DNA from 3 places in the Blautia sp. HCP3S3_B11 genome. Region 2 is predicted to be linked to each of the others. Evidence: predicted binding sites of a transcription regulator. Region 2 holds the regulator's gene; each other region holds the start of a gene.
The links. The regulator Rex, encoded in region 2, represses fermentation and respiration genes when NADH is low (regulators of the CRP and FNR family bind a similar motif). The targets are predictions, from matches to a motif close to ATTGTTAANTANTTAACAAT.
Positions count from the first base shown of each region.

Region 1 (10,636 bases), 180 kb from region 2:
CCATGTAATCTTCCTGTCCCCATCCTTCCAGAGAAAGATTAGAGTACGGAAGCTTCTCTACGATTGCGCGGATCGCAGCTTTCTCTTCTTCTACTTTTGCTTCGTCAGCATCGTTGAGAAGTTCTGCAACTGCTTTTGTAAGGGCTTCCCCTTTCTCTGTAAGAGGTTTCCAGTAAAGCTCTCCCTCGATCATCCATGTTGCAACATCTGCAACAGGGTCTGCGCAGTCAATACCAAATACTTTACAGAAACAGCTTTCTTCCGGCTCATGGCATGCAAGTGCTACAATCGTACCATGATCTCTTCTGGCTGCATAGAAAGTATCGATCGGATCACTTAAGAATACGTTATCCAGTACTTTTACACCCTGGATATCGCAGGCTTTCATTCCGAACACAACAAAGTTCTTTTCCTGTAATGCCTGTGGCTCAATGGAGATATTCTTCTCCTCTTTTTTACAGGTGTAGAGGTTTTCACTCTGTGGAAAAAAAGCATCTTTTGGTGATTTTACAGTTTTTAAAGTATCAAGACAAACTTCTGCATCTTCGCTCCATGCTTTGAAGTTTACCTGATCACTGACTTTAACCGGTAAATATAAATCCTGATCTGCGGCAATCTTCTGGAATAATGCCTGCAGATTCTCTGCTGCTATCTTATACATACATTATCCCCTTTCTGCCACGATACTCGGCTCAACATCTTCAAATGTAAAGTTTGTAAGAGGTCCCTTGGATGTTGAATCCTCTCCTGCCTGATATTCACCATAGAATGTATCAATATCTTTGATAAATTTACGATTGAACAGGTGAAGCGGAATTCCCTGAGGACATACTCTGCTGCATTCGCCGCAGTCTGTACATCTTCCTGCCACATGGAATGCACGGATGATATGGAACATCTTCTCTTCGAAAGAGTCCACGTTTGCTTTCTGCGCACTGTCAAACTTATTGCTGTCGAATACACATTTACGGCAGCTGCATGCAGGACAGACATTACGGCAGGCATTGCAGCGGATACATTTGCTTAACTGGCTCTGGAAGAATGCAAATTTTTCTTCCGGGCTCATTGCTTCGATCTTCTCTACTTCTGCAAAACGATCTGCATCTTTTGTGTCTTTGGACTCACCGATAAGTTCATCATAAATCTTATGTTCTTTTCCTTTACATACGTGACATCTTTCAAGCATTGCATCTTTGTATGCACAGGTCTTTTCACCATAGATTGTCTGAATAGTCAGTGTTTCTGCCTCATCTGTGATCTCTGCACCGGAAATGCTTTCGATACCTTTGATTCCCTGTTTGCGGATTCTCTCGATATCCAGTTTTCCTTTACATCCAACACCAATGATATAAGCTTTCTCACGGTCTACACGATGCTCTTTGATCAGCTGATTAAAGCTGTATGTATCACATGGTTTTAAACAAACCAGTGTCTTGCCTTCCAGTTTGGAAGCTTCGATCATATATTTGCTTAAGTTTGCACCGCAGAATCCATTATATACAAAATCTTTCAGAGATTCTTCTGTTTCAAAGTAAGCCGGTTCCGGATTGTAAGGCAGATCTCCGGCTTTCCATCCCAGAACTCTTGCAACTGTACCGTCAGCAAGCAGTTCTTTTGCACGATTTATCAGCTCCTGCATCTTAAATCCTCCAATCTTACGTTCTTACCGAGTGAATGGATCTTCTCTACAAACTCATTCATAGTCTGGGAGAATTTCACACCTTCAGCAGCGGAAACCCATTCTACTCGTGTTCTTCCGTTTTCCACACCGATGTAGTCGAGCATGGAGAAAAGAAGCGTCATACGTCTTCTTGCGTAGTAGTTACCTGTGCTGTAATGACAGTCTCCAGGGTGACATCCACACATGATCACACCGTCAGCACCTTTTTCAAAAGCACGGAGGATGAACATTGGATTGACACGGCAGGAGCAAGGAACACGGATGATCTTTACATCAGCCGGATAAGAAAGACGGCTACTTCCTGCAAGGTCTGCACCTGCGTAACTGCACCAGTTACAGCAGAATGCTACAATCTTAGGTCTGAATTTTTCGTTTGTTTCTATCGACATATTGCATCTACCTCCGCGATAATCTGTCTGTTGGAAAAGCCTTGCAGATCCATTGCACCAGACGGGCAGGCTACTGTACATGCACCACATCCCTGGCAAAGTGCTGTGTTTACAACGGCTACTCTTCTTGTTTCACGGATACCGTGGTCATTTACTTCTTTATCTTCATAGGAAATTGCTCCATACGGGCAGACATTTGCACATGTAGAGCATCCATTACATAACAGCTCATCAGATTTAGCTGTACATGGGTTGGTTGTCAGCTTATCTTTTGCAAGAAGACCAATTGCCTTAACTGCTGCTGCACCAGCCTGTGCTACTGTCTCCGGAATATCTTTTGGTCCCTGGCAGACACCGGAAAGGAAGATACCTGCTGTCGGAGATTCTACCGGACGAAGTTTTGCATGAGCTTCTGTAAGGAAGTTATTGGTATCAATACTTGCTGTAAGCATGGTAGCGATCTTACGGACATCCGGATTCGGTTCAATGGCAGTTGCAAGAACAACCATGTCTGCTTTCTTAAGAATCTGCTTGTTATCGATCAGGTCAGATCCCTGTACAAGAAGACTTCCATCTGGCTGAGGAATTACTTTTCCTACCTGACCTTTGATGTAATTTACACCGTATTGCTCTACTGCTCTTCTATAGAACTCATCGAAGTTCTTACCTGGTGTACGGACATCAATATAGAATACGGTTACATTTGTATCAGGATATTTATCACGAATTAACATTGCATGTTTTGCAGTATACATACAGCAGATTTTGGAACAGTATGGTTTTCCTCTGTCATCAGAGCAACGGCTTCCGACACACTGGATAAATACAAGTTCCTTCGGAGCTTTTCCATCGGAAAGGCGCTCTAAATGTCCCTTTGTAGGACCTGCTGCATTCATGATACGTTCCAGTTCCAGAGATGTAATGACATCTTTGCTCTGGCTGTATGCATATTCATCGTATTTGTCAAGTTTGATCGTATCGAAACCGGTGGCAACTACGATTGCACCATATTTCTGTGTTACGATCTCATCCTGCTGATCGTAATCAACGGCACCTGCCTGACATACTTTGGAACATACACCACATTTTCCGGTTTTAAACTTGATACAGTTCTCACGATCGATAACCGGAACATTTGGGATAGCCTGTGCAAATGGAGTGTAGATAGCTGTTCTGTTATTTAATCCTCTGTTAAATTCATTCGGAATCTTTTTAGACGGACATTTTTCCTGACAGACACCACAGCCTGTACATTTGTCCATATTTACACTTCTTGCTTTCTTTCTGATATCAACAGTGAAATCACCTACGAATCCACTGACATGTTCTACTTCACTATATGTATAGATATTGATCTTCTCATGAGCAGCAGCCTCTACCATCTTAGGTGTGAGGATACATGCGGAACAGTCAAGTGTCGGGAATGTTTTGTCAAGCTGTGACATTCTTCCACCGATACTTGGAGTCTTCTCTACAATATCTACTTCATAGCCTGCATCAGCGATATCCAGAGCTGTCTGGATTCCGGCAATACCGCCGCCGATGATCAGGGCTCTCTTTGTAACACGGCTCTCTCCTGGCTGAAGAGGGGTGTTTAAGTTAACTTTTGCGATTGCTGCTCTGGCAAGGATCACTGCTTTCTTTGTCGCTTCTTCCATATCCTTATGAATCCAGGAACAATGCTCACGAATGTTTGCAATCTCCACCATGTATGGATTCAGGCCAGCTCTCTCTGCTGCCTTTCTGAATGTTGCTTCATGCATACGTGGAGAACATGAACAGACAACCACACCTGTCAGGTTCTTTTCTTTGATGGCTTCCTGAATCTTAGCCTGACCTGCTTCTGAGCACATATACTGGTAATCTTCCGCATGAACGACACCCGGCTCTTTGGCAGCTAATTCAACTACTTTTTTTACATCTACCGTAGCGGCAATATTACTTCCGCAATGACAGACAAATACACCAATTCTCTGCACGCTGGCTTACCTCCTGTATCTTCTGAATGCACTTACCAGAAGCTGCTGTGGCACTTCCGGATCAAGAAGCTGTGGAATCTCATCTGCTGTCAGGTAATCTCCGCCTTTCTGGCGGACAACCAGCTGTCTTGCAGCGTCAATGATCTTTCCAGGTTTTACATCTCTTGGACAACGCTCTACGCAGGCAAAGCAGGAAAGGCATTTCCAGAGTGATTTTGAATTGGCAAGTGCTTCGATATCTTCGTTTACAACATAGGATACAAACTGATGTGGCTTGATATCCATTTCATTGAAGGAAGGACAGGTAGCAGAACATTTTCCACATTTCATACATTTCAGCGGATTGGTTCCTGAGATTTCTTTAATCTTCTCTGCTGCTGAATGATTGTCTCTCATTTCGCCACCTCCTCTTTTACTCCGAGGGCTTCTGCAAGCAGCTCTGTGAAATAATATACAGGCAGGTCGCTGGAAGCATTTTTATTTAAATTATATTTACACAATGGACAGGCTGTGATCAGCATATCAGCTCCAAAGCCTTTCGCACTGTCTTCGATTTTCTGACACATGTTCTGGGACATTTCTTTTTCCTTAAGAGAAATGTAACCGCCGCAACATTCGTTTCTGTATGGATAGACGACCGGTTCTGCGCCAAGTGCACGGATGAAATCTTCCATGATCGTCGGATTCTCAGGATCATCAAATGCCATGATCTTGCCCGGGCGTAATAAGAGACATCCGTAATAAGCTCCGATTTTCTTTCCTGTAAGCGGATTTACCACTTTCTCTTTCAGCTTGTCAAAGCCAACCTTATCGCGAAGTACTTCCAGATAATGGAGTACAATGGTCTCCCCTTCGTAAGGCTCTTCAAGCTGCATATAATTGTTTGCTCTGGTGCGGATATCTTCCACATTTTTCATATCATCATTGACACGTTTGATCACGTGATGACAGGCAGAACAGATTGTCACCAGATCCTGGCCTTTTTCTTTGGCCTGATTAAGAGCACGTACGGAAGAAAGTTTTGTGGCAATTTCATCTGTTCCCAGTGGATATACACCTCCGCAACACTGCCAGTCTTCAATCTCTTCCAGTTCAAACCCAAGTGCTCTGGCGCTGGCTCTGGCATATTCGTCCAGATCTTTCGCCTTGTTTCTCAGGGTACAACCCGGATAATAACTGTACTTCATACTTAACATTATCCTTTCTTAGTTGTTCAGGTAAATAGTAAATACTGTCTTATCACTTATCTGATTAAGTTATATAACTCATATAAAAACCAAGATAAGCTTTGTCTTTTTTTTAACAATAAATAGACAAAAATATAAACCAAGACTAATACGATTACTTTTTATATCTTTTTTGAGACATAGAAAAATAAAAGAGTTCGCACACCCTTCCTCCGCATTAAAGGAGTGTATCAGCTCGATTTCCGATATATATCATATCATATTGATAACATTTTAACAAGTGGTTTTTGATAATTTTTTTAAATAAAATAATTTTGCTCTGATTTTTTATTTCGGATACCAGAGTCAAAAGCATCACGTTCTCATGACTCTGGTATCTTGTTTTATAGTTAATCAAGATTAATCTGGGCAATAATTTCTTTCAGTGCATCTGCACTCTTTTTCAGCTGTTCGATTTCAGTTTTTGTCATTCTCATTGGAACTTTACCCTGTACACCGTTTGGTCCTACTAAGGTTAAGGTACTTAAACATACATCTTCGATGCCATACTCTCCGTGCATCATAGTAGATACTGTGGAAATGGATTCTGAGGAAGCTACCAGAAGGCTGCAAAGTTTGCATACAGAAGAAGATACCGCATAGAAAGTTGCACCTTTCTTGGAGATGATCTCGCCGCCTGATTTCTGTACATACTGAAGCATTGCTTCTTTGTCGATCGGCTCGATATCTTTTCCGAGTTTCTTCTCCAGATCATAGTATTCATCTACACTTACGCCGGAAATATAGGCTCCTGACCACGGAATAAAGGATGTATCGCCATGCTCGCCAAATACATAAGCATGAATGTTGCTCTGTGCAATCTGGAAATGCTCGGATAATCCGCAGCGCAGACGTGCCGAGTCAAGAATTGTACCAGAACCAAGGATCTGATTCTCCGGAAGTCCGGAAATCTTGGTAAATACATAAGTCATGATATCAACCGGATTACTTACGATCAGATAAAGAGCGTTTGGCGCTGCTTTTACGATCTCCGGTGTAATAGACTTGAGAATATTTACATTTGTCTGTGTAAGTTCAAGTCTTGTCTGACCTGGCTTACGGGCAATACCGGAAGTGATGATAACGATGTCAGAGTCTTTGGCATCTTCATATTCACCGGCAATGATGGAAATAGGATCTCTGAAACAGGTTCCCTGAATGATATCGAGAACTTCGCCTTCTGCTTTCTGTTTGTTGATATCGATCAGAACGATCTCAGATGCGATATCCTGGCTTGATAAAGTGTACGCGATAGTAGAACCGACACTGCCTGCTCCAATGATAGTAATTTTACTGCTCATAATCTTAATACTCCTTTTCTCCTAACAAAATTGACTCCTAAATGATAACATATTGTCAACTATTTAACAAGTGGTTTTAGAATATTTTGTATAAAAATCTGCACAATTTTATGAGGTAGAAGATTTGTGGTGCTCAAAAAATTTTAGCAGTGCTGAAAATTTGATATTTTTTTAACGTGAATTTAACCAAATCAGGTAAAAATCCAATAAATAAAAGAGGCGGACATTTACTGCCCGCCTGACTTTTAAACGTCACATGAATTAATTTTTAAATCTTCTTTTTCTGTATTTCTTAATAAACGACTCAGACTTTCCGGTGTCATATTAAGATAAGAAGCGATATCTTTTTTGCTTACTGTTCCTATAAGATCCGGATACATTTCTGTAAAGTACCGATATCTGTCCTCGACTTTATTGGAAGTGAGAACTTTTTCATATTCCATACTCTTGATTGCAGTAATTCCTATCATCCGATTGCATGCAAGTGCAATTTCCTGACTGGTTTGTGCCAGATTCCTGAGGCAGTCAACCGAAGTAGAGATCAGTTCACAATTTCTGACTGCCTCTACGGTCAGCAGGGAAGTCATATTTCTGTCCAGATTCGCTATTCCCGTAACCGGTTCTCCCGGAAGATGTGTAAAACAGTGGATTCTGGTTTTTCCCTCCTGCTCCAGAGCATAATAAGCCTTTACTACTCCTCCATGCTGATATAGAAAAGAAACTTCCGAAACTTTATCATTCTCCCTGATCAGAATATCTCTGGCTTTTAATGTCCACTTTCTGGAATTCCTGCATATTCACTAGATTCAGTAAAGCTTTTTATACATTGAATTATTTTTGAATCTTCCGAATAGCCTCCTACTTTCTGTAAGTAATGAGCCAGATTATCATACTTTTTATTCAAAAAAATTGGGATAAATTTTCATTATTACATAGTTTTGCCAATTTATTAATTTCGGTGCTGTTCAGACCATATGCCGTTGCATATGCCCAATTACCATTTTTTAATGTACTGATGCATATATTAACAAATTTATCTGCAGTTTCACTCATAGAAATTTCTTCTACATTCCCTTGATAAGAAGTAAGTAAGCCTGCTAAGATTTCTCTCGCCTGTTCTGTTTTAGTGGTATTATTCCAATAATTTTTCCATCCTTCATAGCCTCCATAAATTAAATCACTTGAATTTTCTATAAATTCATCAAGAAAACTTGAGTCATAATTAGCAACCATCGTCACACTACTGGGGATTGTTATATTTGTTAATCCACTACATCCATAAAATGCATGGTTCCCTATACTTATTACACCTTGTTTTATAATTAACTTTTTTATATCTTTAGCAGAATAGTGCCATGGTGTAGAATAACTACTATTAAAAGAATCCATCTTCCCATTTCCACTAATTGTCAATGTCCCATCTTTAAATTCCCACTTTAAATTTTCTCCACATGTTCCAGATATTTGCGAAGCTGTGGCTGATACTGCATTATTTTCTTCATCTAATTCTTTTTCCTGAGAATTCTGTTCTTCTTCCAATCCGCCAGAGAACTGCTCTTCTTCCGTAATTTCATTATTGTCGGAAAATCCCTCCGAAATATCATCCGCTTCCGGCGTATTTTCTCCCGAAGTTTCTTTTTCATTCTGCTTTTCAAAATCATTGCATATTTCAACTCCGGCTCCATCCGAAAAATCTGCTCCGTATGCTATTCCTGCCGATTGTAAGAACAACACGCCCGACAACACCAGTGCCATCAATTTCTTCTTCATACATTTCATCCTCCTGTTTTCTCTCATCAATGTATTTTCTTTCCAATACGTCGACTCGTTTTTAATGATGTATGATATTTTCAATTTTACCATATTCCTGAAATAATATCTGTTCACGTTCTTGATATATATCAAACTTTTTGATTTTATAGTGAAAATTTAATAAAAATTACAAAATAAAAGATTGAATGTCCGAAATTTAATTTTTTGAACATCCAATCTTTTGAATTCATGATAAATTAAAATGATGAACCAGAGCACAGATTTTGGTTCTTACATTAGTTTTTCCAGGCTCTTTCCAGCCTCTGAAAAGTCGATGAATACTTCACCTCAATAATATTTTTTCATCTGGATCCTCTAATTCTTTAAGTCTGCCAATATTTTCCGTAATTTACTTCCATAATCCTTCCCCGCTGCCCAGCCACCACCGTAAGGATTCTCCTGAATTCCCAGCCATTCTACATAGGGGGCAGTCTCTCTTGTCACATAATCGAAGCGCTCATCTACGCATTCCTGATTCAGGTCATCTGTAGAGGCGTATGCTTTTAAGTGCTGAACCTGGGCGCGGATTCCGGTTCTTACATCAGGGAAAGCAATTCCTTTTACGCCATTCCCGGTCGTTCCAAGACCTGCAAAGTTAAACTGAGTGATCTCGGCATCCCCGCCGTAAGTCAGCCATCCGGTCTCAAGCATTGACTGTGCAAAGACAACCTCGCCGCGCACGTTTTCCGCATTCGCTTCTTCAATTATGATATCACAAAAAGTTTCAATGTCAGGTGCACCGCCTTCACTTAATTCTTCAGACGGATAAGTACAGCCCTGACTATTATATAAAGAACACATTTCATCGGCTGATACAGTTGTACCACCCATGATTGTATAATATCCGTAAGTATTATCCGTCGGGTCTTCACCGGAAATTGCATCCAGGCCTTCCAGGCTCTTTGGCTTGGAAAGCTGTCCTTCCTGGGAGTGGTCTACTTCATTCCCAGATTCCAGACTATTTTCCTGCACAGCGGCTTCTTCACTGGCACATATATTCAAAGGCATCCCCATCAGAAGAATTCCCATCACGCCTGTTACAAGGCAACATTTTTCTAATTTTCTTAACATAATCATCCTCTATATATTTATAATCACAACTCATCTCTCATGGGCCCTGATTGTTCTGTTGATAACTGATTTGATTTTTTGAGTTACAATTAATAGATCTTTGTTCACATCTTTTCCATTATCACCTTGCAGCGTTTCCTGCAAAATGCAATGCCATAAGCCAGAATCTCATTTCTGCCATCATTTTGCAGAAATTCTTCATAGCTTCGATCTTTAATCTGCTTCATAGCTTTTTGGCAGGCTTTTTCCAGTCCCTGAAAGGTCGGGGAATACTTCACTTTGATAATAATCCCTGCATCTGGATTCTCTGGTTCTATATAAGTAACTGCTCAATCAGCTTTGTCTTATCAATATAAAAAAAACCAACTGACGAATCTCCGCAAAATCTTCAATTCCCACTGGCAGTTTAAGCATTTTAGAATCACTTCCTTTCGTTTCAGAACTTTAATGTTATCTGCCATTATCATAACACACGGTTACTTTTCCCACAAGGCAATGTCACACAAAAACTTCTCCTTGACAAGTCAAAAAGAACTCACCACATGGAATACCCAAAATCCCTGTAGTGAGTTCTTATTTATCCTATGTTTTATGCTTTAATCATCTGCAAAACCATGAATCAGCCATTAACTTTACGCATTGCAGCTTCTACTACATGTCCAACCAGTACGGAAGTTGTAACGCTTCCAACACCGCCTGGTACAGGTGTAATAGCATCTACGATCGGCTCTACTGCAGCGTAGTCAACGTCTCCGCAAAGTTTGCCTTCTGCGTTTACATTAATACCTACGTCGATTACTGTCTGTCCTTCTTTTACATACTCAGCTCCGACAACACCGGCGCGGCCTGCGGCCACGATGATGATATCTGCCTCACGTGCTACAGACGGCATATCTACAGTTCTTGTGTGGCAGATTGTAACAGTTGCGTTCTTCTTAACAAGCATCATTGCTGCCGGTTTACCAACAACGAGGCTTCTTCCGATTACTACTGCTTTCTTGCCTGTGCAGTCGATTCCGTAGTGATCAAGGATTTCCATACATGCCTGTGGTGTACATGGCGGGAAACCGATCTGTTTGCCGGTGAATACACCTGACATGGAAAGGTCTGTCATACAGTCAACGTCTTTTTCAGGAGCAAGTGCGTTCTCGATTACTGCCTGATCCAGATGTTTTGG
Region 1 is NZ_JBQHVP010000002.1:1,522-12,157, reverse strand. It holds gene ACTNC0_RS01520 (4Fe-4S dicluster domain-containing protein) at 1-661, opposite strand, end outside; gene ACTNC0_RS01515 (4Fe-4S dicluster domain-containing protein) at 665-1,639, opposite strand; gene ACTNC0_RS01510 (hydrogenase iron-sulfur subunit) at 1,627-2,070, opposite strand; gene ACTNC0_RS01505 (4Fe-4S binding protein) at 2,061-4,049, opposite strand; gene ACTNC0_RS01500 (4Fe-4S dicluster domain-containing protein) at 4,056-4,445, opposite strand; gene ACTNC0_RS01495 (CoB--CoM heterodisulfide reductase iron-sulfur subunit B family protein) at 4,442-5,236, opposite strand; gene ACTNC0_RS01490 (L-lactate dehydrogenase) at 5,626-6,576, opposite strand; gene ACTNC0_RS01485 (Crp/Fnr family transcriptional regulator) at 6,822-7,163, opposite strand; gene ACTNC0_RS01480 (leucine-rich repeat protein) at 7,477-8,346, opposite strand; gene ACTNC0_RS01475 (glucosaminidase domain-containing protein) at 8,704-9,459, opposite strand; gene ACTNC0_RS01470 (PD-(D/E)XK nuclease domain-containing protein) at 9,564-9,746, opposite strand; gene ACTNC0_RS01465 (bifunctional 5,10-methylenetetrahydrofolate dehydrogenase/5,10-methenyltetrahydrofolate cyclohydrolase) at 10,079-10,636, opposite strand, start outside.
Region 1: a site for Rex is predicted at 6,628-6,647, ahead of ACTNC0_RS01490 (L-lactate dehydrogenase). Genes of this name have one in related genera too.

Region 2 (10,636 bases):
TCCATGGCGTCAACTCAGGTTCAGAAAACCTTTTGTCCCTGATACCATACTTCAGCTTCTTTGCCGTCTTTTATATAAACTCTTGGCACACGTGGGCTGATATCACAGGCAAATTCATAAGAAAACCTGCCACAAAGATCCCCCATCTCTTCTATACTGATAAATTCATCCCCATCTCTGCCAAGAAGAGTTACTTCATCACCCTTCTTTACATTGTCGATTTCTGTCACATCTGCCATAAACTGATCCATACAGACTCTTCCAAGGATCGGGGCTTTTTTTCCATGTATCAGAACCCATCCTTTATTAGAAAGCTGTCTTGGATATCCATCTGCATAGCCTACCGGAATCGTAGCTACACGTCTCTTCTTATCTGCCACATAGGTGCCGCCATAACTGATCGCAGCACCTGCCGGAACATCTTTTACATATGTAATATGACTTTTCAGTTCCATTACAGGTGCAAGCTTCACGATGTCCCTCTCCACCTCCGAAGAAGGATAAATTCCATAAATAGTAATTCCGGCGCGAACGATACTTAAATTTGCCTCCGGTACACGAATAATCCCGGCACTGTTAGAGCAGTGATGCAGCGGAATATCCACTCCGGCTTCCTCTACACGTTTCGAAAAATCCTGATATCGTTCAAGCTGAACCATCGCCGGACTTCTGTCATACTCATCCGCTCTCGCAAAGTGAGTAAACATCCCCTCTATCTCAAGATTCGGAAGTTCAGCGATCTTTTTGATTTCCTCCACACTCTCTGGTATATCCGCATAACCAATTCTGGTCATACCTGTATCCAGCGCAATATGAATATGTACTGTCTTATTCTGTAAAACAGCCTCATCAGAGAGTTTCTTCGCCTCATCATACTCGCATACAGCAGGACGAATGTCATACTGAACAAGTTCAGGAAAGTATTCATCAAATACAATTCCAAGAATCAGAATTGGTTTTGTAATACCGGCCTGACGCAGATGAACAGCCTCTTCTGCCGTTGCAGCCGCAAATCCCCAGATATAATCATAATCCTCTATCAGATGTGCGATTGGTACCGCACCATGGCCATAAGCATCCGCCTTAACCACTGCGATCATCTTCGTATCCTCTGCAATATTCTTTCTCATTTCCCTGAAATTCTGTTCTACGGCATCCAGAGAAATCACTGCTTTCACTCTGTTATTTTTCTCCATAATAATTCGTCCTCTGCCATAACTGCTCATAAACGATTCACACGTTGTTACGACCAGTTATTCTTTATTTTAATATTTCCGGCAAAAACCGGATAATGTCTCCTGCTGTCATACCCCGCTGACCTACTGTTTCAGCTGCCAGATCACCGGCAAGCCCATGAACATATACACCAAGGGCTGCCATCATCGCCATGGATGGCTTCCTTTCTGCTTTCAGATACATACAAAGCACGCCTGCGATCACGCCGCTTAGTACATCACCACTGCCAGCTGTTGCCATTCCTGCGTTTCCGGAAATATTCAGATACCTCTCTTCTGACGCACCTGACACTACAGTACATGCATCTTTCAAAACACAGACTGCTTTTGTTTCCTTTGCATAATCAAATGCTGTCTGAACCAGACAATCCTGAATATCACCAATACTTTTTCCACACAGGCGGCTCATCTCGCCAATATGCGGCGTGACGATCACATTCTCTCCGATAAATCTCTTCCAGTCCTCATGAAGTGCCAGAAGATTCAACCCATCTGCATCCAGAACAACTGATTTTCCACACATAGCAGCTCTTGACAGAAACCACTGAGCACGCTCTCTGCTCTGTGCACTTGCTCCCAGCCCCGGTCCGATCACCAGCACATCACACCATTCCAGCATTCTCTCATTTTTACTCTCATCAAAATCACAGGTGATCATTGCCTCCGGCAGAAGTGTCTGTAATGGAACACGATTTGCCTCCACGGTCTGGATCTTCACCATGCCCGCCGAACACTTTAGTGCAGCTGCGGCACTTAAATATGCTGCACCGCACATTCCCTCAGAACCTGCAACCAAAAGTACCTTACCGAAAGTCCCCTTATTCCCATAGGGAAGTCTGTCCGGAAGCATTTTCAAGTCTTCTCTTTCCAGGTAATTCATTCGGATTTTCTTATCAGGCATTGAATAAATCCCAATATCCGCCACAATGATCTCCCCACCATACATACGCCCCGGATAGAAACACAGGCCTCTCTTTCGAAAGGCAAATGTAACCGTAAGATCGGCCCGGAAAGCGATTCCTTTCTCGAATCCTGTGTCTGCATCAATCCCGGAAGGAATATCCACCGCAACTTTAAACGCAGATGCCTGATTTAATTCGCTGATAAGTTCTCCGTATTTTCCCTCTATCGGTCTGCTGAGTCCAACTCCAAAAATGGCATCTACTATAGTAGTATATTCATCCGGAATCAGGTTATGCACCCGTGGAGTATGATAGTACTCTGCTGTGCGAAGCTGACTGGAAGTTTCTTTTGTCATTTTCTCTTCGTTTCCAACAATATAATACCACGTTTTAAATCCCTGTAAATAGAGTAATCTGGCAATTGCCAGTCCGTCTCCTCCGTTATTCCCGGTTCCGCAGACCACCAGGATTTTCTCTTTATCCTTCGTATTCACCCGCTTTATGATTTCTGTAACAGTCTGTAATGCAGCACGCTCCATCAATACCAGCGAAGGAATTCCGGCTTTCTCAATCGTATTTGCATCCAGCGCCTTCATTTCTGCTGCAGTCACAACTCCTCTCATCTGTTCACCTCCCCGTATGTTCTCGTATTTCATCAAACATGTCAATCGGATATTCGCAATCCGCTTTCATTTTGTAGTTCTGAATAAGCCAAATCATCTTGCTAAATTCAGAAAAGCTGTGATCAGATGACCACAGCCTTGTGTTCCACATCATATTCTACTCGCCTTCGTGCTCTTTCCTGTATTCACTCAGGTTATAGGACAGAGTCATAAGGCTCTCTGAAAGATGTACATTCTCAACCATTACATCCTCCGGAGCATCCAGATCAATGTGTGCAAAGTTCCAGATTGCCTTAATTCCATTATCAATTAAAATCTTCGCCATCTCTTTGGCTTTATTCTTCGGAAGAGTCAAAATAGCAATCTCTACCTCATTCTCCTTCAGAAACCATGGAAGATCACTTAACATCTGTATCTCGATTCCGCGCACCGCAATTCCCTCAAGTACAGGATTTACATCAAAAATACCAACCAGTTTAAAACCACGTTTTTCAAAGTCCACATAATTGGCCAGCGCCTGTCCCAGATTACCGGCACCAAGAATAATCATCGGATGTACTGTATCCAGTCCAAGGATCTTGCCGATCTCTGTGTATAAATAACGTACATTATAGCCATAACCCTGCTGACCAAAACCGCCGAAATTATTTAAGTCCTGACGAATCTGGGAAGCTGTCACATGCATCTTTTTGCTGAGATCATTGGAAGATATACGCTCAACATTCTCCTCCATCAACTCACCGAGGTAGCGATAATAACGTGGCAGACGTTTAATCACCGCTTTTGAAATTTCTTTAGCTTCCACAAATTTTCCCTCCTTAACTTATCTATGTCAATTATACCCAGATGTTATTTTATTGTCAAACTAATTCTGTACTTTTTCACCAAATAATTCTGCATTTTTTATCAATTTACCTCAGAAACTATCTTATAAAACGGTATTTTCTATTTTTTATCTATAACTTTCTATCATTTCCGGCAGTCTGGAACAAATTGGGATTGCTTGGCAACAGAAAACCTGAGACATTCCGCGCGAATTTATGCGAATAGCATAAATTAAGTTTGTGAAGCAAATGAACCTCCTTGGGTTTAGCACAAGGAGGTTCATATTTCCTGCATCGCGAAGCATGTTACTAAGAACGCAGTGAGCAGTAACATATATCTTTGCAGAAATAGATAAATTCATTTAAAATACTTTCAAAAACAACTTTTTTCGATTATAATAGTACGCGGACAAATTATAAATGGAGGAATTCTTATGATTTTATCATGTCAGAATATCTGTAAATCTTTTGGCGAAAAGGTCATCCTTCAAGACGCCAGTTTCCATATAGAAGACCGTGAAAAAGCAGCTCTGATTGGCAATAATGGTGCCGGTAAAACTACTCTGCTGCGTATCATCATGCACGAGCTCTCACCTGATTCGGGAAACGTAGTCCTTGCCAAAGATAAAAATATCGGATATCTCGCCCAGTACCAGGATATCCATGGACACCACACGATTTATGAGGAGCTGATTTCTACCAAGCAACACATCATTGATATGGAGAACCGCCTGCGTTCTCTGGAACAGGAGATGAAAACAACCACAGGTGATGCTCTGGACAGTCTGATGAATACTTATACAAGACTGAGCCACCAGTTTGAATTGGAAAACGGATACGCATACAAAAGTGAGATCATGGGCGTATTAAAAGGTCTTGGCTTTACCGAAGATGATTTCGAACGCCAGATTGAAACCCTCTCCGGAGGTCAGAAAACACGTGTTGCTCTCGGTAAACTGCTTCTCTCCAGCCCGGATATCCTTCTGCTGGATGAGCCTACCAACCACCTTGATATGGAGAGTATTTCCTGGCTGGAAACTTATCTGCTCAACTATCCGGGAGCTGTATTTATTGTATCCCATGACCGTTATTTTCTTGACAAGGTAGTCACTAAGGTAGTGGAAATTGAAGCCGGCACTATGCGTATGTACAGTGGAAATTACTCCGCCTATGCACTCAAAAAAGCACAGCTTCGTGACGCGCAGTATAAAGCTTATCTTAACCAGCAGCGTGATATCAAACATCAGGAGGCTGTTATTGCCAAACTGAAATCCTTTAACCGTGAGAAGTCAATTAAGCGCGCGGAGAGCCGTGAAAAAATGCTGGATAAGATTCAGCGTATCGATAAGCCACAGGAAATCCAGAACCAGATGCGAATCTCACTGGAACCAAGATTTATCAGCGGAAACGACGTTCTCACTGTAGAGAACCTTTCCAAATCTTTCCCGGGGCAGACACTTTTCAGCGATATCTCTTTTGAGATCAAGCGTGGAGAACGTGTAGCTCTGATTGGTAATAACGGAACCGGTAAGACTACCATGTTAAAGATCATCAATGGACTGATTGATGCAGACGGCGGCAGATTCAGTCTTGGTTCTAAAGTTCAGATTGGTTATTACGACCAGGAACATCACGTACTGCATATGGAGAAAACTATCTTTGAAGAAATTTCTGATGCTTATCCTACTCTTACAGAAACAGAGATTCGAAATATGCTCGCTGCTTTCCTGTTCACAGGAGACGATGTATTTAAGCTCATCTCTGCCCTCTCCGGTGGAGAAAGAGGTCGTGTATCTCTCGCCAAGCTGATGCTTTCAGAGGCAAACTTCCTGATTCTCGATGAGCCTACCAACCATCTTGATATCGCATCCAAGGAAATCCTGGAAGAGGCATTAAACAGCTATACCGGAACCGTGTTCTATGTCTCCCACGATCGATATTTCATCAATCAGACAGCTACCAGAATTCTGGATCTGACCAACCAGGCAGTCGTAAATTATATCGGAGACTATGATTATTATCTGGAAAAGAAAGAAGAACTGACTGAAAAATATGCACCCGCTGCCGCCCAGGCAATCGCAGAAGCCAAACAGGCATCTGACAATAAACTCTCCTGGCAACAACAGAAAGAAGAACAGGCACGCCAAAGAAAACGCGAAAATGAATTAAAAAAAGTTGAAGCCCGCATTGAAGAACTTGAAACAAGAGACAAAGAAATCGACGAAACCATGGTTCTCCCGGATATCTGCACCAACGTAGCAGAATGTGCAAAACTCAGCAAAGAGAAGGCTGCAATTACCGAAGAACTTGAGGGATTATATGAAAAATGGGAGGAACTTGCATAATGCAGGTTCCTCCCATTTTTATTATATAATCTTATAAAATACGATCTATCAGTTTTGAGACATAATCATTTACAAATTATAAAATCTCATCCAGCTTTTCTCTGATTGCAAGAATAAATTCCTTACTATTCAGCGCGGTTACATTCTCAAGAGAAGTAATCAATGCAAGGTCTTTTGTCATCTTACCGCTCTCGATCGTCTCCAGAGTAGCTTTCTCAAGCTTGTCTGCGAATTCCATCAGATCTTTATTGCCATCTAATTCGCCTCTTTTTCTCAGTGCACCAGTCCATGCAAAAATTGTTGCCACAGAGTTTGTAGAGGTCTCTTCGCCCTTCAGATGACGATAATAGTGTCTCTGCACAGTTCCGTGAGCAGCCTCATATTCATAATAACCCTGAGGGGATACCAGAACGGATGTCATCATAGCCAGAGAACCAAACGCAGAAGAAACCATATCACTCATAACATCACCATCATAGTTCTTGCACGCCCAGATAAATCCACCTTCCGCTTTCATAACACGGGCTACAATATCATCAATCAGACTGTAGAAGTATTCAATGCCTGCTGCCTCGAATTTATCCTTGAATTCATTCTCATAGATCGTTGCAAAAATTTCTTTGAAACGCCCGTCATAAATCTTGGAAATCGTATCCTTGCCGCCAAGCCACAGATTCTGTTTCGTATCAAGCGCATAATTAAAGCAACATCTTGCAAAACTTGTGATAGAATTATCCAGATTGTGCATACCCTGAAGAACCCCCGGACCTTCATAGTGATGAATCAATTCTTTTCTCTGTTGTCCGTCAGCACCTTCAAATACCAGATAAGCATCTCCTGGTCCATCAATGTACATCTCTGTATTCTTATACACATCACCGTATGCATGACGTGCGATCGTGATCGGTTTCTTCCAGTTCTTAACACATGGCTCAATACCCTTTACAACAATCGGAGCACGAAATACGGTTCCATCAAGAATCGCACGAATCGTTCCATTCGGGCTTTTGTACATTTTCTTTAAGGTGTACTCTTCCATTCTCGCCTTATTCGGAGTAATCGTTGCACACTTAACTGCAACACCGTACTTCTTGGTAGCTTCTGCTGCGTCAACAGTTACCTGGTCATCAGTTTCATTTCTGTATTCCAGGCCAAGATCATAATACTCTGTATTCAAATCAATATATGGGAAAATAAGCTCATCTTTAATAATCTTCCAGAGAATTCTGGTCATCTCATCTCCATCCATTTCCACAAGTGGTGTCTGCATCTGAATTTTTTTCATGTTAGTCCTCCTCTTTGGCTTTGATAATTTTACTGTTCACTGTGTGTCCAGCACCTTTGATAATCAATTAACTATCATAATAGCCGAAATCTGACTATTCGTCAATGCTTTTGTATGGTAAAGTGGTATTTTATAAAATACAATGTTACTACTCTGTGAGGCATTTTGGCATGAATATAACAGAACCCCCAGATATACTACACCAATTTATTCAATTAGCACAAATCCTGTGCACTGCAAAGTGTATTGCCAAAAGTGAAGTAAACTGCAATTGTACAATTAATTCATACTGGTCGCATAAGATGTCCCAAATCCAATTCTCCCCAACCCTGCTGATTTTTAGGCAGTCCCAGATCTCTGGCGCATTCTTTTAATTTCATCTTAATCTGAACATTTGTCAGCTCCGGATTTTTTTCTAACATCAGTGCTGCCGCGCCGGAAACCAGAGGCGTGGACATGGATGTGCCGCTTTTAACTCCATATCCGTTATCCGGTCCCGAAGCACAGGAAAGTATATGATTTCCCGGAGCAACCAGATCAGGCTTGCAGATACATTCAAAAGTCGGTCCTCTTCCTGATATGGCAGTCCGCCCCGTGAGAAGATCACTGGAGCCTACGGTAATGATCTTACGGCTGCTTCCGGGCGCCGTCACGCTTCCCGGACCAGGTCCCTGATTTCCTGCCGCGGCCACTACAACCAGTCCTTCATCCCATAACCGCTCTACTCCATCAATTAAAACCTTATGATCCTCAAATGTTCGACAAGTCGTTCCGACAGAAATATTGACCACACGGATTCCATAATACCGCCGGTTCTCCAAAATCCACTGAAAAGCCCTCAGCACATCCTCTTTTCTTCCGTTTCCCCTACGGTCCAGAACTTTCAGCACAATCAGTTCACAGCCAGGTGCAACTCCCCTGATACGCCCCTGTGAAGCTCTTCCGTCACCGCCTATTATACCACATACATGGGTTCCATGAGAATTATCATCATACGGCTGGATACGGTGTCCGATGAAGTCATGAAATGCCCGTATCCGCCCTGTAAAATCTATATGAGAATAAATCCCGGTATCCAGTACACAGACACCAATGCCCTTTCCTGAATAGCCGGAATCATCTGAATTTATCATAAACAACTCCTCAATCCACTTATAACATTTTATGATATCAGGAGCAAAAAGTCAGAAAGTCATTTGCGCCTGCACGGTAAGACTTTTGACCCTAACGTCATTTCATTGAAATATTATAGGCCCAGTCTTACTTTAAATTATTCCCGAAAACTTGTCTTGGTGTTTCCAACAATTATTATTTACAAGTATTCCTGACAATCCCTTTACATTTCTCATTAGCATCTGGTATTTTTCTGCTTTTTTTGAATAAAATGTATAAAACTCTCAAAATATGCAAAGACTTTTGGTATATCCACAAAGACTATACCAAAAGTCAGTATCTCTCGCATATAACAGGAGGCAGCTTATGATTACGTTATTATTTATTCTGGTCTTTCTTCTCTGTCAGACTTTCATTCTCCTGTGCTGTGTAGCCGCCGGAAACGACGCAGCATCACAGGAAATCTCCGATCAGGAACAGATAGAATTTATAAATGAATGGAAAAAGACACATACCAGCTGATTTATTTTTTGTACTGTTTTGTGCATACTCCGTTTTTATCAAAGACAGAAACAATATTATTTGAACTGGTCAGAGTAATATTCTCTGCTCTGGTTCCTGATAATATTTTACTGTTTCCTTTATAAAAATAATATTTTTTTCCTTTATATGTCAGCCAGCCTTTATGTGCTTTTCCATCTGTGTGGAAATAATAAGTGCGAGAAGTGCCATTTTCCGTTACGCGTTTCATTCCATCTTCACAGCGTACGCCATCACTTCCAAAATAATAAATATCTCCGGTACTTCGGACCACTTTTCTGTTTTTGTATATATATCCCTGTGTGGTATGGAACCAGTAATATTTTCCATCTACGCGTTTCATTCCCTTATAAGCGGCACCATCAGATTTAAAGTAATACGTTTTCCCTTTATAATCTGTCAGCCATTTATTGGCATACATGACTCCGTCACTGTCTACATAATAGACCTGCCCGTCATCCTTAAAAAGCTTATCCTTATAGAGGCTTCCTGTATCCGGATCAAAATAGTATTTCTTATTGCCTATTTCTTTCCATCCGGCTGCTTTCTGGCCATTTACATAGTAAAAAGTACTTCCATCCTCTTCTACCCAGCCATTTTTTGCCTGATCATAAGATCCGGTATTCGCTGTATCTGCCGGAACATATGAAGCCACAGGCTCCCATCTTGGTGTTATTTTCTTCGTATAATCCACATATCCAAAATCAATGTCAGAATCATTCCAGGACGGTATTCCCGCAATCAGCCCTTTCGTAGGATTCAAACCATTTTCTGTATTTCCATCGGTAGACTGCCAGATCGTATAGGAATACCTCGCTCTGTCTGGTGCCTGAATCGTATCGCCATATCTGGCGATCCACACGTCAAGGCCAGAAAGCATACTCCAGTCTATAAAATTATCATACCAGTATGTATTACAGTAGATAATCGGATAATATCCGGCACGGCGAACCTCATTACAAAAAGCCAGAGCCATTTCGGATACAGTCTTTTTTGACAGTTTCTGAATTTTCGAATCTTCCAGATCATAAGCTACAGGATAGGAAACCTTATACCCCTTCATCTTATTGATAGCCAGCTGTGCCTCTTTTAATGCCTCTGCTGTATTCTTCGCCGTACTATATACATAAGTTCCTACAGGCACACCGGCAAGCTCCGCCTGCTCCATGTTATAATTATATTTTTTATCCATATAATTCAGCCCATAGGAAATGCGTACAAACGCATAATCAACATCAGAACTCTTAACTTTTTCCCAGTTGATTGTTCCCTGCCACTCTGATACATCAATTCCTCTGGTAATCGCACCTGGAATAGGCTTGCCGCTTCCGTTATAGCAGACACCATTGATTTTCTTCCATGCATTCTTATTTACCGTTGCTCTTGCCGCAGAAGCTGCACTGAATGTTTCTACAGAAGATTCAAATTGCTCTGAAGCAACTGTCTGTCTTCTGTCATAGTGCATCGTTGCCATAACTGACTGTGCCGGCTGCATTCCGCACAGAAATATTGCCATAAAACCAATTGCCAGCTTTTTCCCCCTGCATCCCCGCTTATTGAATAACTTTTTCTTCATCTGATTACCTCTCAATCAAAAATGGATTCATGCCATTATTCTTACTCACATAAGATAATAATAACATGAAACCATTTTTTCGTAAAGATTTTGTCATAAAGTGTTACCATTTAGTTACTGTTCACGTTACTGTTCACATATGCAAATAGCAATACATTTCATATTACATAGCAGTCATAGCGGATTGCTTTCC
Region 2 is NZ_JBQHVP010000002.1:176,965-187,600, forward strand. It holds gene alr (alanine racemase) at 21-1,196, opposite strand; gene ACTNC0_RS02350 (NAD(P)H-hydrate dehydratase) at 1,261-2,760, opposite strand; gene ACTNC0_RS02355 (redox-sensing transcriptional repressor Rex) at 2,918-3,565, opposite strand; gene abc-f (ribosomal protection-like ABC-F family protein) at 4,019-5,929, shown strand; gene ACTNC0_RS02365 (NADP-dependent isocitrate dehydrogenase) at 6,006-7,214, opposite strand; gene ACTNC0_RS02370 (S8 family peptidase) at 7,499-8,347, opposite strand; gene ACTNC0_RS02375 (hypothetical protein) at 8,694-8,849, shown strand; gene ACTNC0_RS02380 (GH25 family lysozyme) at 8,851-10,443, opposite strand; gene ACTNC0_RS02385 (class I SAM-dependent methyltransferase) at 10,602-10,636, opposite strand, start outside.

Region 3 (10,636 bases), 160 kb from region 2:
CATTGGTTTCGGAAGCATGGATTTAGGAATACCAAGTTCATCAAGGATCTCCTGATCCCATTGCAAAGTATTAATGTTAAACAGCATCGTTCTTGAGGCATTGGAATAATCGGTAACATGTACTTTTCCCTTTGTCAGTTTCCAGATCAGCCAGGTTTCTACTGTGCCGAATAAAAGCTCTCCCTTCTCTGCCTTCTCCCTGGCTCCATCCACATAGTCAAGAATCCATTTTATTTTGGTTGCTGAGAAATAAGCATCTATTACCAGCCCGGTTTTTTTACGGAATTTCTCAGTTAATCCTTTAGCTTTCAGTGAGTCACAGTATTCTGACGTTCTGCGGCACTGCCATACAATAGCATGATAGACAGGTACTCCGGTATTCTTGTCCCATACGATTGCCGTCTCACGTTGATTAGTAATTCCGATGGCTGCAATCTGTGAGGCATCTGCTCCGATCTTAGTCATTGCCTCTACAGCAACACCAAGCATACTGGCCCATATTTCATCTGCGTCATGTTCCACCCAGCCTGGTTTTGGAAAATACTGTGTGAATTCTCTCTGGGCTACACTGCAGCGTTCTCCTTTTTCATTGAATAAAATGCAGCGGTTGCTGGTTGTTCCGGCATCCAGCGCCATAATATACTTTCCCATAAAACCCTCTCTTTTTTCTTATCAGTCTATAAATAACCATACCACAAACAGAAGTCAGTTGCTATTATTTTTTGTTCATGTTATGATGCAGTCATAAAAAATTGAGAAAGATGGTAAAACTCTTGAAGAAAAAAGAAATCATTTTTATAAGTGCTATTCTTATTCTGGCACTTGCGTTGTGGGGTGGTATGTCTTTTGTAAATAAAGGCAGGCATGGATCTATTAAAATCACAGTAGATGGGCAGGAATACGGTACTTATTCTTTGTCAAAAGATCAGATTATTAAAATCAATGATACTAACGTATGCGAAATTAAAGATGGAAAGGCATACATGCTCTCGGCTGACTGTCCGGATCATTTATGTATGAAGCAGAAATCAATCGATGAAAAAGGAGGCACTATCGTATGCCTCCCTAATAAGGTTGTTATTGAAGGTAATAAAAGCTCGGATTCAGGAGATACGAATCAACTATCTATTGATGCAGTAACCTAATCTGCTTTTCCTTCAGGTTGTCATAATTCATATCTTTTGACAAGTTATAGGTCTATTGCTTTTATATAAGCTTTTTAACGTGCTATATTTATATAATAATACAAACAAGTCCGCCCTTACTGTCATTGACAATTTTCTGCATGGTATCCTGAAGTTTTACCTGACTTTCTTCACTGATTGCTGTTATTTTGCTTCGGATACCATCCTGCACCAGTTGTTCAATGGATTTACCGAAAATATTTGTTTCCCAGATACTCTCTCCTCTCTGGCTTCCCTCATCAATATATTTTATCAGATCTTTTGCCTGTTGCTCTGTTCCTACGATCGGAGCAATTTCTGTTTCTATATTTGCCCTGATCATATGAATGGACGGGCTCTTGGATTTTATTTTCACTCCATATTTATTTCCCTGTCTGATCACTTCCGGCTGCGCGATTTCAATTTCATCCAGATTTGGAACAACTACTCCGTACCCGGTTCCCCGTACGGATTCCAGTGCTGCCTGTACTTTCACATATTCTTCTTTCATATGTACCAGTTCCCGCATAGTATGGATTAATTCATACTCGCTTTCCATTTTAATTCCACTCATCTGACTGAGCATCTGGTAATAATATTCATCCTTGATTCGTATTCTGACTTTTACTGTTCCATCAGATAAGCCCACATCTTCCAGAAGTGAATCCTGCACATATGGTCCTGATAATTGTATAAATTCCTTTGTGATATCACGAATATGCTGCATTTGCTTCATTTTCTCCCTGATCTGGGTAAGAAGCTGTTGCTTTAACTCGTGATCCATCGGGAGCATTTCTACCCATCGCGGGATGAAAAACTGAATCTGGCTAACTGGAAATTCATATAAAACTTTTTCCAAAATACGGGTGATATCCTCTTTTCTTAACTGATCGCAGTTTACTGTTAAAGCGGTGACCTGATGTTTTTGCTGAATTTCTTTTGCTGTCTTTAAAGCCTCATCTTTATACGGCATCTGCGAATTGACCAGGACAATAAATGGTTTCTGCTGTTTTTTTAGTTCTTGTATCGTCTTCTCTTCTGCTTCCACAAAATTTTCTCTTGGCAGTTCACCGAAACTTCCATCGGATGTAATTACGATTCCTATTGTGGAATGTTCTTCAATTACTTTCTGAGTTCCGATACGGGCTGCTTCCCGAAATGGAATTGCCTGTTCAAACCAGGGAGTTTTTATCATTCGCTCTTTGCCCTCTTCAGTATGTCCGGAGGCGTCTTTTACCAGAAATCCCACACTGTCGATCAGGCGTATCTTTACTTTCTGGTCTTCTCCAAGAGTGATGGGAATTGCTTCTTTGGGAATAAATTTTGTTTCTACGGTAGTAATGATCTTTCCTGATCCGCTCAATGGAAGCTGATCCCTGATTTCTGCCTGACGACTCTCTGACATCTGCGGTAATGCCACGACTTCCATAAATCTGCGTATAAAAGTAGATTTTCCTGTACGGACAGGTCCTACGACCCCTATGTATATATCGCCCCCGGTGCGGGCCTGAATATCACGGTACACCTGAAAATTTTCCATAAAAATAGCCCCCTTGCATATTTACACATAACGTTCATGTATTGCTATAAAATATGCAGAAGGACTTCCTGTTATTCCTATAAAAACAGGCCTTGCATTGCCTACAAAACAATGCAGGACCTGCTCTTTTAAATTGTTACTGATCACTCTGTGCCCAGTACAGCGAAAACTTCAGTATATTCAAACACACAGCCTGATATACTTGCATAACCACACTACAGCATTAGATATTAAGTCAAAATTTCTTCTATCAATAAGAATCATTGTGCAGCAGATGATGTTCTTTACCTTTAAGCAATCCGTTGTAGAGTTCGAGAACTAACGGATTCTCATCGGATTTCTTGATAATAGTAGTATTATCTGCATTATACAGCCCCTTAGCTCTTAAGAACTTCGTTCTGTCACCGGCTCTTGTCGGCTGTCCGCCACCCATGATACATCCACGACGACATGCCATAACTTCGATCAGATGATATTCTTTCTCTCCATTCTTAACCTGATCCATAACTTTTCTTGCATTTGCAAGTCCGCTGGCAACGCAGATATTGAGGTTCATACCCTCATATGGAACTGTAAATTCCTTGATGCCATCATCTCCACGAACGCCACATTCTGCGATTTCATGCATGGATTCTTTGCTGTGATCTGGTGTGAGTCGACGAAGTACTGCCTCTGTAACACCACCGGTAACGCCAAAGATAACACCACCGCCGGATCCGAATCCGAATGGCATATCACATGCTTCCGGATCGAGAGCTGCAAAATCAATACCGAAGTTATCGATCATACGGAGTAATTCTGTAGTTGTGATAACAATATCTGTATCCTGTTCGCCATCTGTAAAGCTATTCGGACGGATTGCTTCTGCTTTCTTTGCTGTACATGGCATAATAGAAATCATAACGGTTTTTTTGCCTGCTGCATGTTCCGGTTCACGGAAATATTCTTTGATTACTGCAGAAAGCATTCCCTGTGGTGAACGGCATGTAGAAAGATTTGGAATGTAATCTTTGTACTGGTCTGTAATAAATTTTACCCATGCAGGACAGCAGGATGTAAGAAGAGGAAGTTTCTCGCCTTTCTTAATCCGGTCGAGGAATTCGGCACTTTCTTCCATGATAGTAAGGTCAGCACTGAAAGAAGTATCATAAACTTCATCAAATCCCATTCTGTGAAGCGCATTAACAATCTTACCCATTACACTCTTACCTTTGGTAAGTCCATAGTGGTCGCCTACCGCTACACGTACCGCCGGAGCAACCTGTGCAACTACACGGATATTTGGATCAGCAAGTGCTTCCCAGGCCTCATCCATATGCGTTTTAATGGAAATTGCACCGGTCGGGCAGAATACACGACACTGTCCACAGTTTACACACTCTGTTTCTGCAATTTTCTTATTAAATGCAGGCATTACCATAGCTTCTGTTCCACGAAATGCGAAACCTAAAGCACCGATTCCCTGAAGCTCCTCGCAGGCACGCACACAGTCACCACAGAGAATACATTTGTTCGGATCACGTACCAGAGACGGAGAACTTGTATCCAGTTCATGATGTTCTCTGGTATTCTCAAAACGAATATTCTGTACACCCAGACGATGTGCCAGTTCCTGTAAAATACATTCACCGCTCTTAACACAGGTTGTACAGTCGCGGCAATGGGCTGCCAGAAGCAGTTCAACAATCAGTTTTCTGTATTTTTTGATACGTCCGGAATTCGTATAGATTACCATTCCGTCTCGTGGTTCTTCGGAACAGGAAGCAAACGTCTTGCCTCTGTCGTCCTCTACTGTACATAAACGACAGGCACCAAAAGTGGATACCTCTGAGTGGTAGCACAGTGTCGGAATATTGATCCCTGCCTTACGGATGACAGACAGAACATTTTTTTCATCGGTAAATTCTACCTTTCTACCGTCAATTATCATATGGCCCATAGTGTATCCTCCCTTCTATGCTTCCACGTATACAGCATCAAAGTTACAGTTATCTTTGCAGGCACCGCACTTGATACAGATATCGTTGTTAATGTGATGTGGATGTTTGATCTTACCTGAGATTGCACCTGCCGGACAGTTCTTCGCGCATTTGCCGCAGCCGATACAGAATTCAGGGTTAATGTGGAACTGACGAAGTGCTGTACATACTTTTGCACGGCATTTCTTGTCGCGGATATGTTCCTCATATTCATCACGGAAGCGTTTGAGAGTACTGATTACAGGAAGAGGTGCACTCTTTCCAAGTCCGCACAGAGCCATGTTCTGAACCATATTTGCAAGTTCTTCCAGTTCATCCAGGTCGGACATCTCGCCCTTTCCTGCTACAATTCTCTCCAGGATCTCAAGCATACGCTTGGTACCTTCACGACACGGAACACATTTACCACAGCTCTCACGCTGAGTAAAGTTCATGAAGAATCTGGCAACTTCTACCATACAGGTATTCTCGTCCATAACTACCAGACCGCCGGATCCCATGATCGCGTCTAATTTCTTAACAGAATCAAAGTCAAGAGGTGCATCTAACTGGTCAAGGATCAGACATCCGCCGGACGGACCACCGATCTGAACACCCTTAAATGCAGCACCACTCTTTAAGCCGCCGCCGATATCATAGATAATGTGACGGAGCGTGGTTCCCATAGGTACTTCAATCAGACCTGTATTCTCGATAGAACCAGTCAGTGAGAATGTCTTTGTTCCAGGGCTTCCCTCTGTACCGATGGTACGGAACCAGTCAGCTCCTTCAAGAATGATTTTCGGTACATTGGCATAAGTTTCTACGTTATTAAGAACTGTAGGTTTACCCCACAGACCTTTCTCTACAGTACGAGGTGGTTTTACACGAGGCATACCTCTGTTTCCTTCAATAGATGCGGTAAGAGCAGAACCTTCACCACATACGAAAGCACCGGCACCTCTGTTGATATGTAAATGGAAGTTTACGCCGGAATTTAAAATATTATCACCTAACAGGCCGTATTTTTCCGCCTGTTCAATCGCCATTTTCAGTCTCTTTACAGAAAGAGGATATTCAGCACGAACATAAATATAACCGTCTTCTGCACCTACTGCGTAAGCTGCGATGGTCATACCTTCAATCATCTTATATGGATCGCCTTCCATTACGGAACCATCCATAAATGCACCAGGATCACCTTCATCACCGTTACATACTACATAACGGGTTTTTTCTGCCTGACGGGCAACCTGGGACCATTTCTTACCTGCTGGGAAGCCTGCACCGCCACGGCCACGAAGACCGGATTTCGTCACTTCGTCAATGACTTCCTGAGAAGTCATTCCTCCCAGTACTTTTGCAAGGGCCTGATAGCCGCCCACTGCGATATATTCATCAATGGATTCTGCATCGATCTTACCACAGTTTTCCAGAACGATACGTGTCTGCTGATTCAGGAACGGAATGTCATCCGGATGTGGACAGACAGTGTCATGATCCTTATAGAACAGTCTCTCTACCGGTTTTCCTTCCAGAATAGTTTTCTCTACAATTTCTTTACAGTCTTCCGGCTGTACATGTACATACTGATAATCGTACGGTTCGATTCTCATCAGAGGTCCAAGTTCGCATAAGCCCTGGCATCCTGTTTTGACTACGCCTACATGAGGCACGTCTTTCTGCATCTCAACGGTTACACCGTCAATTCTCTCACAGAGTGTTGCCATCTCATCATAAATCTTCTGGGCACCGGATGCGATACATCCTGTCCCTGAACAGACAAGAACGCGACAGGTGTAGGATTTGATCTGTTCATTTACCTCTGCCTGTTTGTTTAACAGGTCGTCCCTGCTCTTAATACTCATACGCACTCACCTCTCAATTCGTTCAAAAGTTCAACTGCTTTCTCAGGTGTCATTTTAGGATGTACTTCATCATTTACAGTCAGTGTCGGTGCAAGTCCGCATGCACCAAGACAGGATACGGTCTCTACTGTAAAAAGCATATCATCTGTGGTATGTTTCTTATGACTTAATCCCAGTTCTTTCATTAACGCCTCTTTTACAGGCATGGATTTTCTTACATGGCAGGCTGTACCATCACATACTTTAATGATATATTTTCCTTTCGGCTCAAAGGAAAAGTTCTCATAGAATGTAGCGACACTGTAGGCCTTAGCCTCTTTTACTCCGATTTCGGCAGCTACATAAGTCAGCAGTTCTCCCGGCAGGTAACGGTATTCTGCCTGAATATCCTGCATGATCGGAATCAGCGATGCCGCTGTACGTCCGTAGTGCTCGATAATCTCATCCGCTTTTCTGTAATAAGACTGGTCTAACATTCGGTTCCCTCCTTAAAAATATGTTTTTTGATTTCCACGCAGCTTTAGTTATTTTCAACATATGTGCTGCTGATATTATACAATATATGGTTAATTTATACAATATCATTTTTGCAATTTTCTGAAATTTATTTATTATTATCTTCTATAGATTTATATTGTTTGTTAATGTTTGGAATTAAAAAGCAATTTCTTTAACGGGTGTGTTAAATAAAAAACATGACATTTTTACCATTATTTGATATATTTTTAGTGTAGAAAAAGCGCGGAAATAAATATAATAGGAGATTAACAAAATATGAGAACTCTTGACACACCCGTAAAACAGATCCGGCGTAAGATTTTTGCAGAAGTTGCAAAGCTTGGCTTTCAGTCTACGGATGCATCTCTGATCCACGATATTGAGGCAATTCCCTATAATATCGTACAAGAGCGTGCACAGTATCGTGAAAGTATTTACCGTGAACGTGCCGTAGCCAGCGAGCGTGTGCGACTGGCAATGGGACTTTCTTTACGTCCTGAAAACAAAGCTGTTCATCTGACTGCCGGAGTTGAGGCTTCTAACATCGATGAGAAATATTATGAACCGCCGCTTATGCAGGTGATTCCTTCTGCATGCTCAGCCTGTCCTTCTAATATGTACGAAGTCAGCAATATGTGCAGAGGATGTGTTGCTCATCCATGTATGCAGGTCTGTCCTAAGGGTGCGATTTCCATGGTAAATGGTAAGTCACATATCGATCAGTCGAAGTGCATTAAATGCGGAAAATGCAAGTCTGTCTGTCCATATGATGCCATTGCCCAAAAAAAACGTCCATGTGAACGCGCCTGTGGTGTAAAAGCCATTGAAAGCGATGAACAGGGACGTGCACAGATTAACCAGAGCAAATGTGTTTCCTGTGGTATGTGTATGGTAAGCTGTCCTTTCGGAGCTATTTCTGATAAATCTCAGATTTTCCAGCTTGCGCATGCGCTTCGTGAGGGAAATGAAATTATTGCTGAAGTTGCACCTGCTTATATCAGTCAGTTTGGTGATGACGTGACACCTGGAAAGTTCCATGCAGCTTTAGCGGCACTTGGTTTTACCGATGTATATGAAGTTGCACTTGGTGCAGATATCGGTGCAATCAGCGAGGCGCATCATTATGCAAATGAAGTGGCTACCGGACATCTTCCATTTTTACTTACTTCCTGCTGTCCTTCCTGGTCTATGCTTGCCAAGAAGCAGTTCCCTGCAATGATCGACAATATTTCCAGAGAGCTGACTCCGATGGTTGCAACTGCAAGAAGTGTCAAAAAAGAGCATCCGAATGCAAAAGTCGTATTCATCGGACCTTGCGCAGCCAAAAAATTGGAAGCAATGCGTACTTCTGTTCGAAGTGATGTTGATTTTGTTATTACGTTTGAAGAATTGTGGGGACTTTTTGATGCAAAAGAAATTAATCCGGCTGAAATAGAGCCATCTGCAAGTCTTCATAATGCTACTGCAGCCGGACGTGGATACGCAGTTGCCGGAGGTGTTGCCGGTGCGATCGAAGCATGTCTCAAGGAATACTATCCGGATGTACCGGTTCATATTGAACATGCAGAGAGTCTTGCAGAATGTAAAAAGATGTTGACACTCGCAAAGGTTGGCAAGTTAAATGGATGTATGATCGAAGGCATGGCCTGTCCGGGAGGATGCATGGGTGGTGCCGGAACAAATGCACCGTTTGCAAAAGCTTCCAAAGCATTAAAGAGCTATCTTGCTTCTTCCACCGAGAAACTTCCTGCAAAGGAACTGGAAGACCTTGAATTGAACTAAATTTCTCAATCTTATTTTGCTATTTAAACTGCATCAATAACTACTTCGCAGATTTGGTTGAACTTTTAGAAAAAAGGCGAAAACGTTGTCTCGGAAGTTCTTTCCATGGAACAGCGTTTTCGCTTTTATACTTTTTGTATATTTTTTGAATTGTCAGGCAGATAAAATCATCCGCTTTTGTTATTTGGTCTGATTTGGTTAAATAGTCTTATGTTCATGTTCCTCGTGAAAATGTTTATATTTTTCAATGAACATTAAGAGAAAACTTATCGTAAGGAACACACAGGATACCCAGATCATTCTTGTTCCGAAATGGATAGAGAGATTTCCACCGATACCGGCTCCCAGTGCAAACATAAAGATGATTCCAAAATAATACATCGCCTGCTCCATCTGTTTCGGCTTCTTTTCACGGAAGTATCCGGATAAAGCCGCTGTACCACTGCGAAGGTTTCCAATGCACATAGTGCTTGCATATGAATATCCGTTTACTTTTCGGAAGGACTGTACCTGCATCGCACAGGCAAAAGATGCCATTGCGTTTGCCAACATATTATATTCTGTAGGTATAAAGCCAACAATAAATAAAATCAGGATTTCTGCTGCAAGGATTCCCTGTCTCCAGTGAAGTTTTCTGGCATATTTAAATTTTCCCTGTATTTTCTCGGCAACCCATACACCCAAAGCAAAGAAAATGATAGGAAAGAAATAACTCAATCCTGCCATCCACTGCCCTGCCATAAAATGCTGGCTCATAAGTACTACGTTTCCTGTCTGGGCATTACAGAATACCTCATCTCTGGCATTATAGGTATAAGCATCCTGAAATCCTCCTGACAAAGACAGAAAGGCACTGTTTAAAAAAGCCTCCGACATCTGTATGTCGTGATGATTATGATCTTTCATGATTTACCCCGTTCAAGTTTATTTGCCACTGTTTCACAGCGACCTTTATTCTTTTACCGTTTATTTATGTTATACATTTGTAGGTTAAATGTAAAAGATATAATTCGTATTGTCGTATATATGAATATTATATATTAAGCTTTATTATACTCTGCGGAAAATTCAGTATCGATTCAGTAACTAAAAAAACATGTCCTATAAGCATTGACTTAAAAACCCAATATAAAACATTCATATTTTATGAGAATTGCGGAAGCTGCTTTGTAGCGGAGCAATTCGTAGATATAAAGTTAGGGGCAAAAGACCTTTTGTCCCTAACATCTTTTATTGTATAAAGCAACTTCCATATACTGTATATTACAGCATATGGAAGTTATCTGTAACTGTAAAATCATTGAATGTTTACAGTCGTTTTTGTTTCATTATAGTATCCGTCCGATTATTTATCTCCATGCTCTTTGAGGTAATCGGCTTTTCCCATTTCATAAAGGTTTTTACCTTCTGAGTCAATGATAACTACAAGAGGCATATCCTCTACATATAATTTACGAAGTGCTTCTGCGCCGAGATCTTCATATGCGATAAGCTCAGCTTTCTTGATACATTTAGCAAGAAGTGCACCTGCGCCGCCGATAGCTCCGAAGTATACGCCATCATATTTCTTCATAGCATCTACTACTTCCGGAAGGCGGGCACCTTTTCCGATCATTCCTCTTGCTCCGACAGACATCATTGTCGGTGCATAGGCATCCATACGTCCGCTGGTTGTAGGGCCTGCAGAACCGATAACTGCACCTGGTTTTGCAGGAGTCGGTCCTACATAATAGATGGTCGCATCTGTAGGATCAAATGGGATTTTTTCGCCTTTGGCAAGAGCTTCACACATTCTCTTATGTCCTGCATCACGTGATGTATAAATAG
Region 3 is NZ_JBQHVP010000002.1:16,932-27,567, reverse strand. It holds gene glpK (glycerol kinase GlpK) at 1-651, opposite strand, end outside; gene ACTNC0_RS01580 (NusG domain II-containing protein) at 774-1,145, shown strand; gene spoIVA (stage IV sporulation protein A) at 1,234-2,703, opposite strand; gene ACTNC0_RS01570 ([FeFe] hydrogenase, group A) at 2,954-4,642, opposite strand; gene ACTNC0_RS01565 (NADH-ubiquinone oxidoreductase-F iron-sulfur binding region domain-containing protein) at 4,658-6,529, opposite strand; gene ACTNC0_RS01560 (complex I 24 kDa subunit family protein) at 6,526-7,005, opposite strand; gene ACTNC0_RS01555 (4Fe-4S dicluster domain-containing protein) at 7,304-8,809, shown strand; gene ACTNC0_RS01550 (YoaK family protein) at 9,008-9,715, opposite strand; gene ACTNC0_RS01545 (Fe-S-containing hydro-lyase) at 10,155-10,636, opposite strand, start outside.
Region 3: a site for Rex is predicted at 7,208-7,227, ahead of ACTNC0_RS01555 (4Fe-4S dicluster domain-containing protein). Genes of this name have one in related genera too.